DNA from 4 places in the Paenibacillus sp. FSL L8-0333 genome. Region 1 is predicted to be linked to each of the others. Evidence: predicted binding sites of a transcription regulator. Region 1 holds the regulator's gene; each other region holds the start of a gene.

What was found. Region 1 encodes Rex, which represses fermentation and respiration genes when NADH is low (regulators of the CRP and FNR family bind a similar motif). Its sites were predicted from a motif close to TTGTGAAATATTTCACAA; they were not measured.
Region 2: a site for Rex is predicted at 1,132-1,149, ahead of NYE72_RS03650 (flavocytochrome c). Genes of this name have one in related genera too.
Region 3: a site for Rex is predicted at 1,199-1,216, ahead of NYE72_RS15940 (cytochrome ubiquinol oxidase subunit I). Genes of this name have one in related genera too.
Region 4: a site for Rex is predicted at 1,467-1,484, ahead of NYE72_RS03490 (flavocytochrome c). Genes of this name have one in related genera too.

Annotation. Positions count from the first base shown of each region.
Region 1 is NZ_CP150186.1:4,610,113-4,613,330, reverse strand. It holds gene dinG (ATP-dependent DNA helicase DinG) at 1-1,579, shown strand, start outside; gene NYE72_RS20620 (redox-sensing transcriptional repressor Rex) at 1,710-2,363, shown strand; gene NYE72_RS20615 (amidohydrolase) at 2,350-3,218, shown strand, end outside.
Region 2 is NZ_CP150186.1:831,987-835,204, reverse strand. It holds gene NYE72_RS03655 (hypothetical protein) at 1-876, opposite strand, end outside; gene NYE72_RS03650 (flavocytochrome c) at 1,361-2,884, shown strand; gene gnpA (1,3-beta-galactosyl-N-acetylhexosamine phosphorylase) at 2,968-3,218, opposite strand, start outside.
Region 3 is NZ_CP150186.1:3,574,460-3,577,677, forward strand. It holds gene NYE72_RS15935 (hypothetical protein) at 1-815, shown strand, start outside; gene NYE72_RS15940 (cytochrome ubiquinol oxidase subunit I) at 1,381-2,745, shown strand; gene NYE72_RS15945 (cytochrome d ubiquinol oxidase subunit II) at 2,742-3,218, shown strand, end outside.
Region 4 is NZ_CP150186.1:797,212-800,429, reverse strand. It holds gene NYE72_RS03495 (histidine kinase) at 1-1,313, opposite strand, end outside; gene NYE72_RS03490 (flavocytochrome c) at 1,586-3,218, shown strand, end outside.

The sequences.
Region 1 (3,218 bases):
TTATCATAGGGCCAAGCATGAAGCTGGGATTGCTGACGTGGTTATTACGAACCATTCCAAGCTATTCGCAGATGTTAAAGCTGGGCACCAGCTGCTTCCGGCTTACGAGCATCTTGTAATTGATGAAGCACATCATTTAGAAGATGTGGCTGGTAAACATCTTGGCATGCATATGAAGCATTTCACTGTGGCACACACGTTATCGCGACTGTATAAAGATAGCCGAAACGGACAGCTTCCTGCTCTGCGCCAGATCTTACAGTCGTCAGGCAGTGAAGAGGCTTCAGAATGGAGCGGAGTCATCGATCGGATCTACCCGGATCTGCTTACTGTCAAAGAAACCTGGGATGCACTCAGCGACAAGCTGTTCAGCCTTTTGCCGGAACGCAGTGATGCAGCAGCAGGGGAAGCGGGACAACTGGTTATGCGTTTGCTTCCCGCCCGTAAGCCGAAGGATTGGGATGAATTAGTTGCGCTTGAGAACACTATGAATCTGACGTTAAGCGACATCATCCGTAAGGGTGATAAAATGCTTAATGAGATGCGTGACCAGGAAAGCCAATCCTCAGCAGACAGTCTTGTTACTGATATTAGCGGTTTATTTAAGGATTTGGCTTCCATACGTGAGCAAGTAAGATTCTTTATGGGGCTGAATGACGATAATGTAGTATATTGGCTGGAGGCAAATGGAAATTACCGCAGCAAATCACTGCAGATGTATGCCGTCCCTGTGGATGTTAGCAGCCAGCTTAAAGAGTTGTTCTTCGATAAGAAAAAGAGCATCGTGCTTACCTCGGCGACGCTGTCTGTAGATAAATCTTTTCAGTTTATGATTGATAATCTCGGACTTAACGAAGCTGCGGAAGAGGGACGTCTAATGACCTCACTCCTTCCATCTCCCTTTAAGTATCGCGAGCAGGCGCTGCTAGTTATACCGCGTGATTTTCCTAGTGTGAAGGGCAGTGTGGGCGATGCTCGATTTGTCGATACACTCGTACAGTCGTTAGCAGAAGCTGCCAAAACAACACGTGGGCGGATGCTGGTTCTGTTTACTTCTTATAAAATGCTGCGTCAGGTATATGATCCGCTTAAAGAGGCTTTGGCCTCACAAGAGATTACGGTGCTTGGTCAAGGCGTGGAAGGTGGCAGCCGGAGCAAGCTGATCCGCCGCTTTCAGGACAGTGCAGCATCCGTTCTGCTGGGGACGAGCAGCTTCTGGGAAGGTGTAGATATTCCAGGTGAAGCACTGACTTGCCTGGCCATCGTGAGACTTCCGTTTCAACCGCCGAATCACCCGTTGGCGGAAGCGAAGTCGGAGTTATTGCAGGCCCAGAAGAAGAATCCGTTCATGAAATTATCTGTTCCTCAAGCGGTTATTCGTTTTAAGCAGGGATTCGGAAGACTGGTTCGCACGGCGCAGGATCGCGGAATAGTTATTGTTTATGATACAAGGGTTATTGAATCTCATTACGGGAAGTATTTCCTTTATTCATTGCCTGGTCCCAAAATGGAGCATATGCTGACTGATCAAATGGTCCCCCGCATAGCGGAATGGCTAGAGGATGGCGGCGCTTCTTAAAATGCTCGTCTTCAGTTTAGCTCCTCCTTATCCTTAAGGGCGGTAAGTTACAGTACCGCCCTTAATAAGGAGAGGTATACGTTTGAATATGGATTTTCACAAGAACATTACTATTTTTAGGAGGAAAAATATGAAATCGGATAAAATATCAGAAGCCGTTGTTCGCAGACTACCTGTGTATTTGCGTTTTTTGAATGATCTCCAGAATCGCGAAATATTAACAGTTTCCTCTCAGGAACTTGGACAAAAGCTTGATCTTAATCCCGCACAGATTCGTAAGGATTTAGCGTATTTTGGTGACTTCGGCAGAAAAGGTATCGGCTATGATGTAACGTATCTTATTGAGAAAATCCGTCATATTCTGAAGCTGGATCAACAGCTTAATGTAGCTTTAGTAGGGGCAGGTAATCTCGGACATGCCTTGTCTAATTACAATGCATATCTTAAAGATACAATGAAAATCACCGCTATATTTGATTCGTACGCTCCTAAGGTTGGACGTAAGATCAACTCCCTTACTGTGCAACCAATGGATGAACTAGGCAGCACGATTCGTGAGCAAGGTATTCGCATTGCCATTATTACCGTACCTGATTCAGAAGCTCAAAATGTAGCAGATATTCTCATTTCTTCTGGGATTGAAGCGATTTTGAACTTTGCCCCTGTGATTCTGAAGACACCACCGAATATCCGGGTGCATGCAGCTGATTTTACAACTGATCTGCAAAGTCTTGCTTATTACTTGCGGGATGGAAAGGAAGAAAGCGAACATGAACAGCAATAAAACGATAATTAAGGACGGGTATTTTCTGACTCCGGGAACGGATGAGCCGGTTCTGAGTGGATATATGACTATTGAAGATGATTTAATCACTTACATAGGAAAAGAAGAGCCTCAGATGGAAGCTGGAGTGCAAGTGGTTGATGGCAGTCGTCTGCTGTTCATGCCTGGACTTGTAAACACACATGGTCATGCGGCGATGTCTTTGCTGCGTGGATATGGAGATGATTTAGCGCTACAAGTGTGGCTTCAGGAGAAAATGTGGCCGATGGAGGAAAAGTTCACCGGTGATGATGTATATTGGGGAACCTCCTTATCTGTATTGGAAATGCTGAAGGGTGGAACTACGACCTTCCTCGATATGTATGATCACATGGACCGAGTAGCTGAGGTAGCTGAGTTATCAGGTATCCGTTCCGTATTGATGCGTGGTGTGATCGGGTTATGTCCAGAGGATGTACAGAATCACAAGCTTGCGGAAGCGATTTCTTTTGCCCGTAACTGGCATGGAAAGGCTGACGGTAGAATTACTACTATGATCTCACCGCACGCCCCTTATACTTGCCCTCCGGACTTCCTGGTTAAGTTCGTGCAGGCAGCGCATGATCTGGATTTACCGATGCATACGCATATGTCCGAAACGAAACGTGAAGTGGAACAAAATGTGGCGGATTACGGGTTTCGTCCTGTAGCTCACTTAGAGAAGCTTGGAATGTTCACACGTCCCTCGATAGTTGCACATGGTGTTCATTTAAATGATGAAGAGATTGAGATCTTGGCTCGCCATAATGTGGGTGTCTCTCATAATCCGGGCAGTAATTTGAAGCTGGCTAGCGGAGTGGCTCGGGTTACTGATCT
Region 2 (3,218 bases), 3.1 Mb from region 1:
TAAAATAGATTGTTCAATCCAGTACATAAATACAGTATCCGGGCTTTCCTTTTCAAACTTTTTCATTTTTAAATACATATCCATTCCATCAGAAACATCATGCCATAAATCCGTAAATGCAAAATCATATTTTTCCTTAGACATATGTTGTTCTGCATATTCGAAAGCATCTGCTTGGATAAGCCTGATCTTGTGAGCATTACTGAATTGTGGCAGTACATATTTATTAAATAGATCAATGACATCTTGATTTTTTTCAACAACCGTTATGCTTTCAACATTATCTTTTTCAGAAACCATATAAGCATAATAGCCAAGCCCAAGTCCAAACGTAAGAACATTCCCACACGCTTTATCTACAGCTTCTTTCATTGTTTCTATTTCATTTGGCGTGATCGTCATCCAGATTCTATCATTCTCCAATACGGCCGGGAACATGAATTCAGTTTGAAAAAAGCCAACCTGAGGAATTTGTCTTCCCTCTTCTGTCCGGATGATATCATTGCAAACAAAACCTTCAAAAGGTTTATATTTTTCATATTTTAATTCACTATTATTAATCTTTATAGTTGGTATCTTGATATTTTTATAATATGGATTGTCATAATATTCATTTGCATCAAGCTTATGAAGCATATTGCTAAAATATTGGTTGAACAATTCCTTATCATCAACATTATCAACCGTATCCATCCCAAAAGCAGCAGCCAGCATTAAACCAAAAGCGTATTCATAAGATACACCACAGTTTACGATTTCTTCAATTTCTTCTTTGTTAATAAAGTCGGGGGTATTATTCAAATAGCGGCTTAGTAAAGCAAACACTTTATAGTTATCTTCTTTTACTTTTTCTTTTATTACATTATTAAATTCCATATTCTCACCTATTAATTAGAATTTGTTTCTATGTCTCATGTTAGTCTTTCCGGATTGACTAGTAGGCAATACTCTCATTTTACCATTTAAAAATCCAGAAGAACAAAAACTGCTTTACTAATCCGTGACAGTTACCACTTCTACAGTGAGAAAATCTTACGTCAAAACCTTCTAATTGCAAGGTCTATGCTCCATTTTTCGCCTAATCTGCTCAATATTTCGTTACCCTATGTTAGAATAGACGACTTGTATAATTTGTGAAAACTTTCACTAATAGCCATGATTGATGGTATACTTAATAAGAAGATGAACTAAAGAGAATAACGATGGAAACTGTGGACGTAACCGTAGAAGATTTGAAGTTAGGAGAATAACAGCGACGCGCGCGCTTCTCCACTTCCAACTCCCTCTGATACTTCCCTTCTTTTTTGTCGGGTTCTTTTGGTACATCTTAATAGAGAAATATAAAAGTGGAGGGTTAACAATGAAAAAGAAAGCAGCTGGTGCTCTGAGTCTCGTCCTCTCTGTCATGCTCGTTACCGCAGGTTGCGGTAATGGAAACGACAAGGTGAACGAGAGCAAGAGTAATAACAACGAGAAAAAAGAAGTTGAAGCCGTCTCCGGGGCATCTGAAGCAAGCTACACACCATTCGATCAATTAAAAGATAAATATGATATCATCATTGTCGGTGCGGGTGGTGCGGGAATGTCCGCGGCGCTTGAGGCCAAAGAGAAAGGCATGAACCCTGTTATATTGGAAAAAATGCCGGTTGCCGGCGGGAACACAACCAAATCCTCTTCGGGAATGAACGCTTCTGAAACGAAATTCCAAAAAGAACAAAACATTGAAGACAGCAATGATTTATTTTATGAAGAGTCATTAAAAGGTGGCCATGACACTAACGACAAAGAAATGCTTCGTTTCTTCGTTGATAATTCCGCGAGTGCGATCGATTGGCTGGATTCCATCGGAATCCGCTTGAATAATATCACTATTACAGGCGGCATGAACGAAAAACGTACACACCGTCCTGAAGATGGCTCTGCTGTGGGTCAATACCTTGTCAAAGGTTTAGTGAAAAACGTACAAGAGAAAGAAATCCCACTTTTCGTGAATGCTGATGTCAAAGAAATCACTGAAAAAGATGGCAAAGTAAATGGCGTCAAAGTCCTCTTTAACCAAACAGAGGAAAAAACAATTACGGCAGATGCTGTCGTTGTAACCACTGGCGGGTTCGGTGCCAATATGGATTTGATCTCCGAAGTAAGACCTGACTTGGAAGGCTACGTTACTACTAACCAAATCGGCAGTACCGGAGACGGCATCAAGATGATTGAGAAACTCGGCGGCACAACCGTCGATATGGATCAAATCCAAGTTCACCCGACTGTGCAGCAAGAAAAATCCTACCTCATCGGCGAAGCTGTTCGTGGGGAAGGCGCTATCCTTGTTTCCAGTGAAGGCACACGGTTCACCAACGAATTGGATACCCGTGATAAAGTAACAGCTTCCATCAATACACTGCCTGAAAAAGCAGCTACGCTGGTCTTTGATTCCGGTGTTAAATCCCGTGTGAAGGCTATTGAACAATATGACAAAATGGGTTTCGTGATTCAGGCGGATTCCATCGAAGCTTTGGCCAAAGAAATCGGTGTTCCAGAGGATAAGCTGGCAACAACGCTTGATACTTGGAACAGCGCCGTTAAGAATAAAAAGGATGCCGAATTTGGCAGAACTACAGGAATGGACAATGACCTGTCCACTGGTCCTTTCTACGCTATTAAAATTGCTCCTGGGATTCACTACACCATGGGTGGCGTGAAGATCAATACGAACACAGAAGTTCTGAATAAAGATGGTGAAGCTATTCCTGGTCTGTTTGCGGCAGGTGAAGTTACAGGCGGCTTACACGGACAAAACCGGATTGGCGGCAACTCTGTTGCAGAAATCATTATTTTCGGCCGTCAAGCTGGGATCAAATCTGCTGAATTCATAAAAGCAAAATAAGTAGATAATAGATACTATAGGCTTCACAGCAAAAAGCTCAAGCATCGGCAAGTTAGCCGCTGGCTTGAGCTTTTTTAATGTAATTAATCGCCAATAGTTCGGATAATAGTATCAAACGGATCTAATTCCAACGTTTGTTGTCCATATTCCGTATCAATCGTAGTTTTTTGAAGCTGGTCGCTATTGTTAATCACCACGAGTATTTTGCTTTCTGGATAATACGCACACTCTGTATATAAATTATCCGTAATATACTTTGTGTCCTTTAACTCATTCCCGGCATAACGAATCACATTTAACAGCAATCTTGTATTTTCAAAGCTTAAGGTGAAAG
Region 3 (3,218 bases), 1.0 Mb from region 1:
TCTGGGTTAATGAAACGGAAGGGAAAAAGGTGATCAGCGCAGCTCAAGAGCATAAAGAAGGTACGGTTATTTTAGAAGCGGAAATACAAAAAGATGCCCCAACAGAATCCTTTTATGTGAAGATTGACGGTAAGAATAAAGACGAAGCGATTATCGTAAATACCCATACGGATGGGATAAATGTAGTGGAGGAGAATGGCGCTGTGGGTATGCTGTCTATGATTCGTTACTTACAGCAGGAGCAGCCGGAACGTACGATGATTTTCGCTTTTGTGACAGGGCATTTTAGATTACCGGAGTTCAAAGGGTCCTCTCAGGCAACTTCCACCTGGATGGAGGGGCATCGAGAGCTCTGGGATGGCAAGAATGGCCATTTAAAAGCTGTAGCTGGAATTACGGTTGAGCATTTAGGCAGCATGGAGTGGAAGGACGATGATACGGGTCACTATGGTCCAACTGGACAAATAAGTACAGAATATACGTATGCAGGCAATGAAATGATGGCAGCCATTTGGCTGAAGGCTATTGAAAAGACAGATAGCACACGTACTGTATTATTGCGTGGACATAACAAGTTTGAGTTTGGAGAGAGTCAGCCCTTATTTGAAGCAGGGATACCGGTGATTGGATTCATTCCAATGCCCGACTATCTGCTCGTGGATAGTGACAACAGAGAGATGGACAAATTTGATGCAAAGCTAATGAATACGCAAATTGTATCGTTGCTGAAAGCGGTCAAGCTAGTGGACGGAACGGAGACGACTAAACTCGGGAAGTCAGATGGGTATTCTTTTTTCTACGGTCGTACTAAATGATGGTGGCAGTTCAAGATTTGTCATGACGAAGATGAAATTAGCTTGAATTCAAAAACACTGATGATTTAAGTCAGTGTTTTTTTGTTGCAAAAAGGGGGTATATTACGGCTTAAAATGAGAAAATTTCGTTTTTTTGTTAGCATCGAAGTAGGAGGAAACTTGTGACATCACATATACGCTAATCAATCAATAGCTCCTTCGGGTGCTTTTTGTGTTATTCACTGAGTTGTTAGAAAGATTTGTCCCTTTCTTGAACGTTTAGGGATTAAGAGATGTCGATGATTGAAATACTTAAAATTTAAGATAAGATAACTTTAATTATTAGGCCACGTTATTAATTTGACTGCTCAGTAACAGGTAAATCAGGTTCGCCAACTCTTGCTTTGTGAAATATTTCTCTTTTTACATAGCAAAGAACGAGGAATGTCATACTAAAACGAACAGGAAACGATGTCGCTGAGCCTTGCTAAACCTGATATTGAATGCAGCCTACAGTTAGCGGGCCTAATCATAAGTATCAACTTAAGACGAAAAATGAACAGAGTTTTGAAGGGAGCAGTAAAGAATGGCAATTGATACGGTGCTATGGAGCAGGCTAGTGACAGGCTTGACTCTCGGGTTCCACGTTATTTTTGCGACGATTGGCGTCGGTATACCGCTAATGATCGCTATAGCAGAGTTCATCGGGATCCGGAAGAAAGACCCCCATTATACACTTATGGCAAAGAGGTGGTCTCGAGGATTTGTCATTTCTGTGGCGGTTGGTGTTGTGACCGGTACAGCGATTTCACTACAGCTGGCCCTGGTATGGCCGAATTTTATGAAACTGGCTGGGAATGTCATTGCACTTCCGTTATTCATGGAGGTGTTCGCGTTCTTTTTCGAGGCTATCTTCCTGGGCATTTATTTGTATACGTGGGATCGGTTCAAAAATCCATATACCCATTGGCTGCTGACGATACCGATTGTCGCCGGGGCAGGCATGTCTGCCGTTTTTATTACGACGGTGAACGGATTCATGAACCAGCCTGAAGGCTTTGTCATGGAAGCAGGCCAATTCACAGCGATTAACCCGGTGCAAGCGATGCTGAATACGGCGACGTTCTCCAAAGTGTTCCATGTATTAAGCTCGGCCTATTTAACAGGAGCTGCCTTGTTAGCCGGGATTGCAGCCTTCGCGATGCTGAGAAAAGGTGTGTCCGCATACCACAAAAAATCTTTAAATCTCATGATGGCGGTCGTTTTACTATTCGGTTTGCTGAACACGTTAGCCGGTGATGTGTCCGCCAAGTTTTTGGCCGAGCATCAACCAGAGAAGCTTGCAGCGGCAGAGTGGCATTTTGAGACGAGTAGCAGTGTGGATTTGGTTCTATTGGGATGGCTGAATGCAGAGCATGAAGTTCTAGGGGCTCTTCATCTTCCGAAGCTGCTCAGCTTCCTGGCCTTTGGAGACTTTAATGCAGAGGTGACGGGGCTCGAGGAATTCCCCAAGGAAGAATGGCCACCACTTCTCGTTCATTATCTGTTTGATTTAATGGTCGGAATCGGATTTACTCTGCTCGCGATTTCGTTCCTATATTTTCTGTTTGTGTTCTGGAAAAAGCGTAATGAGCTTAACAAGTGGATGCTTCGCATCATCGCACTGAGCGCCCCCCTCGCTTTTCTGGCTGTTGAGCTGGGCTGGTTTTATGCAGAGGTTGGCCGACAGCCGTGGATTATCCGTGGATATATGCGTGTTGAGGAGGCGGCCACGTCTTCACCGAATGTAAGAATTATATTCTTCGCCTTATTGCTCTTGTACATCGTTCTCGGCAGTATGTGTGTAATCGTGCTAAGACGCTTGTTCAACAATAATCCGGCAGAAGCTGAGATGGAGAAATGGATGAAGGATCATCCTAATCAATCTACGGAAAAGGGGGGCACTGAATGATGAGTTACGAATTGATTGGCATCTCGGTGCTCTGGCTGTTTTTGTACGGCTATTTAATTATAGCTTCCATTGATTTCGGAGCGGGCTTCTTCGCCTTTTATGCCCGTTTAACGAAGCAGGATCATCTCATTAATCGTCTGATTTCGCGTTATTTATCACCCGTTTGGGAAATTACAAATGTATTTTTTATCTTTTTCTACATTGGCATCGTCGGTTTTTTTCCGGACACAGCCTATTATTATGGCTCCGCGCTACTTGTTCCGGGAAGCATTGCATTGATTCTTCTTGCGATTCGCGGTTCATTCTATGCTTTTGAAAATTACGGTTCCAAGAAAAACATAGTATATCTTTTTTTGTACGGAGCTACAGGTTTGCTTATTCCAGCATCGTTGTCAGTGGCGCTAACTTTGTCTGAAGGCAGCTTTATCGTGAAGCAGGGGGAGACGGTTTCTCTGGATTACTGGGCGCTGTTC
Region 4 (3,218 bases), 3.0 Mb from region 1:
TTATATGCTGTAATCGAAATTTTGCACTTTTGATCCCCAAGTGGCTTAATCCCGTGATAAATCGCATTTTCCACCAAAGGCTGCAGCATGAAGCGAACGACTTGGCACTGAGCAAGCTTTTCATCATATCGAAGCTCGTAGTCCAGAATCTCCTCATATCGCACACCTTGAATATGAAGATAACTCTCGACATGGTACAACTCCTGATCAAGCAGAATGTAGGGACTGCCAGTGCCAAGCCCTAACCGGAAATACGCGCTAAGCGCTTCCACCATCTCCACCACATTGTCTGCTCCATGTTCCGTTGCCATCCACTGGATCGTATCCAATGTGTTGTATAAAAAGTGCGGCTTGATCTGCTCATGAATCAGTCTGAGTTCCATCTCCTTTCGGTCCTGCTCCACAGCGTATAATTGAACAAGCATGTCATTGAAGCTTCGTCCAAGATCGCCGATCTCATCCGAGCGCGTAACATCTGCACGTATGGTTTGGTTGCCGTTCTGCACATTTTCCATTACCTGACGAAGCGACTGAATTGGACGAATAATGGAAGAAGCAAGCAGCATCAGAAAGACGATAAACGCACTACCGATAAGAACGCCTACCAGCAATGCAGTCCGCTGGGTTTTGATCACCGCTAGCGATAGACTTGAATTCGGTACTTCGAGTACTAGCTTCCAGCCTTCCACATTTTGAATTGGAGCCTCAAATACACTCATGTTCTTCTTATCTGCTGCCTCCTCCGCTCCATCTCCTTCACCCAGCTCTCTGCAATCGATGATAAGCTGGCCTGACTGGTCATATAGCATTACATCTTGAGCAATCTCCTTCATCTTCTTAACGGAGACGGCTGCGGCAATATAAGCTACCTCATCATTCACCGATGGATTAACACGATAAAGAATGACGACGATTTCGGCTGCATTCGCTTTGGATACGATCGGATTGCTCACCACATAATTGGAATCTGAATTCAGCAGTTTTCGATAGTAGGGTCGGTTTAGTATCGAAAAAGGCTTGTCCCTTGCTGACCAGGAATTTCCGTGAATATCCACCACACGTATGGATTCGTACTCTACTTGCTTCTTCGCCTCGAACTTATCGAACTCTTGCAGCAATTCATCTCGTGTCCACTGATGGTCCGAAGCTAGAGAAGCAAGCATGTCTATCTCTCCAATGCGCTGATTAAACCAATAATCAATCTGGTCGCTGCGTGCAGTAACCACTTGCTGCGTTAAGTTCTTATTCAAAGGGACAACCGTATGGTTCATCTCCAAATATATTGTTACAAGCAATGCAACGAACAGCAGCAAGAAGCAGCCTCCTGCGATTAACGTGATTTTTAAGTGAATTGATTTCATTGTAATCATAGCCCTTCACAATATCCGTCTCTTACATGCCCGAAAAAGACAAAAAAACACTAATCTGTGCAAATACATAATGCTGTACTAAATCTATAATAGGTCTTGTGCATATTTTCACATGAAATAACATTCATGTCTAGGCTAGAGATAAAGGATTTGCCTAGCAAATCTTCCTCTCCCTAGTGTATGTAACCAATTCACAACAGAATGAAGGAGATATTATGCGAACTCACACGAAAAAGCTGTTATCTATTCTACTAGTCCTCAGTCTTATGTTCACGCTTGCTGCCTGCGGCGGTAAAGATGCAGAACCCGCTGCAGATGCAAACGGAGTTCAAGTCTTTGAAGGAGTTGGGCAAGGTAAACATGGCGATATTAAAGTACAAGTCTCCTTATTAGATAACAAGATCACTGACATTAAAGTGACAGAGCATAAGGAAAATGAAGTACTTGCAGAACCTGTTTATACGCAGCTCAAGCAAGATGTCATGGCAACTAACAGCGCAAAAGTTGATGCCATTAGCGGATCTACAGTTACAAGCAAAGGATATCTCGAAGCCATTCAAGATGCAATTACGAAGTCTGGACTTACCCTTGTCGCTGGCGCTGCAGTCAGTGGAAGCAAAGACAAAGAAGAAGTCGAGCAAACCTATGATGTTGTCGTCATCGGTGCCGGGGGTGCTGGCTTTAGTGCGGCTATCGAAGCGAAGAGCGCTGGAGCTAATGTAGTTCTGCTCGAGAAAATGCCAGCTGTTGGCGGCAACACATTGATTTCCGGTGGTGAGATGAATGCGCCGGACAACTGGGTTGAACGTGCTCTTGGCATCACTGATGACACGGCTGACTTGTTCTATGATGATACGATGAAAGGCGGAGACAACCTCGGGGATCCAAAGATGGTTCGTATTCTTGCCGACAATGCTCTAGCATCTGCCGAATGGCTGCGCGATGATATCAAGGTAGAGTTCTTACCTGATCATCTGTTCCAATTTGGAGGCCATTCCAGAAAACGTGCGTTGATTCCTGTAGGTCATACAGGTGTTGAATTGATTACTAAGTTAAAAGCCAAAACAGACGCTGATCAAATCACGATCAAAACGAATATGAAAGCCGAAACCTTGCTGAAGGACGAAAGCGGCAAAATAACAGGTGTAACTGCGACTTCGGGTACTGGCGACAAGATCACATTCCATGCGAACAAAGGCGTCATCATCGCTACCGGTGGTTTTGGATCCAATGTAGAGATGCGTAAGAAGTATAACCCTAAAATGGATGAAAAATATATGTCTACCGATACACCAGGATCTACAGGTGACGGTATCGTTATGGCAGAAACGATTGGCGCCAAACTGACAAACATGGAGAGTATTCAAACGTATCCAATCTGTAATCCTGAGACAGGTGTTATTTCCCTGGTTGCAGATTCCCGCTTCGATGGTGCGATCCTGATTAACCAAGAAGGCAAGCGCTTCGTTGAGGAATTAGAACGTCGAGACGTTATTTCTAAAGCAATTCTTGCCCAAACGGGCGGATATACGTATCAATTATGGAACCAAGGTATTGAGGATATCGGTAAAACGATAGAAGTTCATCAAGACGAATACGATCAACTCGTTAAACAAGGCTTGCTCTTTAAAGCCGATACGATTGAGGAGGCAGCTGATTTCTTCAAAATCGACGTGAACACTTTGAAAGAAACGATTAATAAAGTAAATGATTATGCGAAAACAGGTAATGACCTTGATTTCAAACATCGCGGTGGATTGAAATCTCTTGAAAAAGGCCCTTACTACATCGAAAAAGCTGTACCCTCCGTTCACCATACAATGGGCGGCTTGGTGATCGACGAGAAGA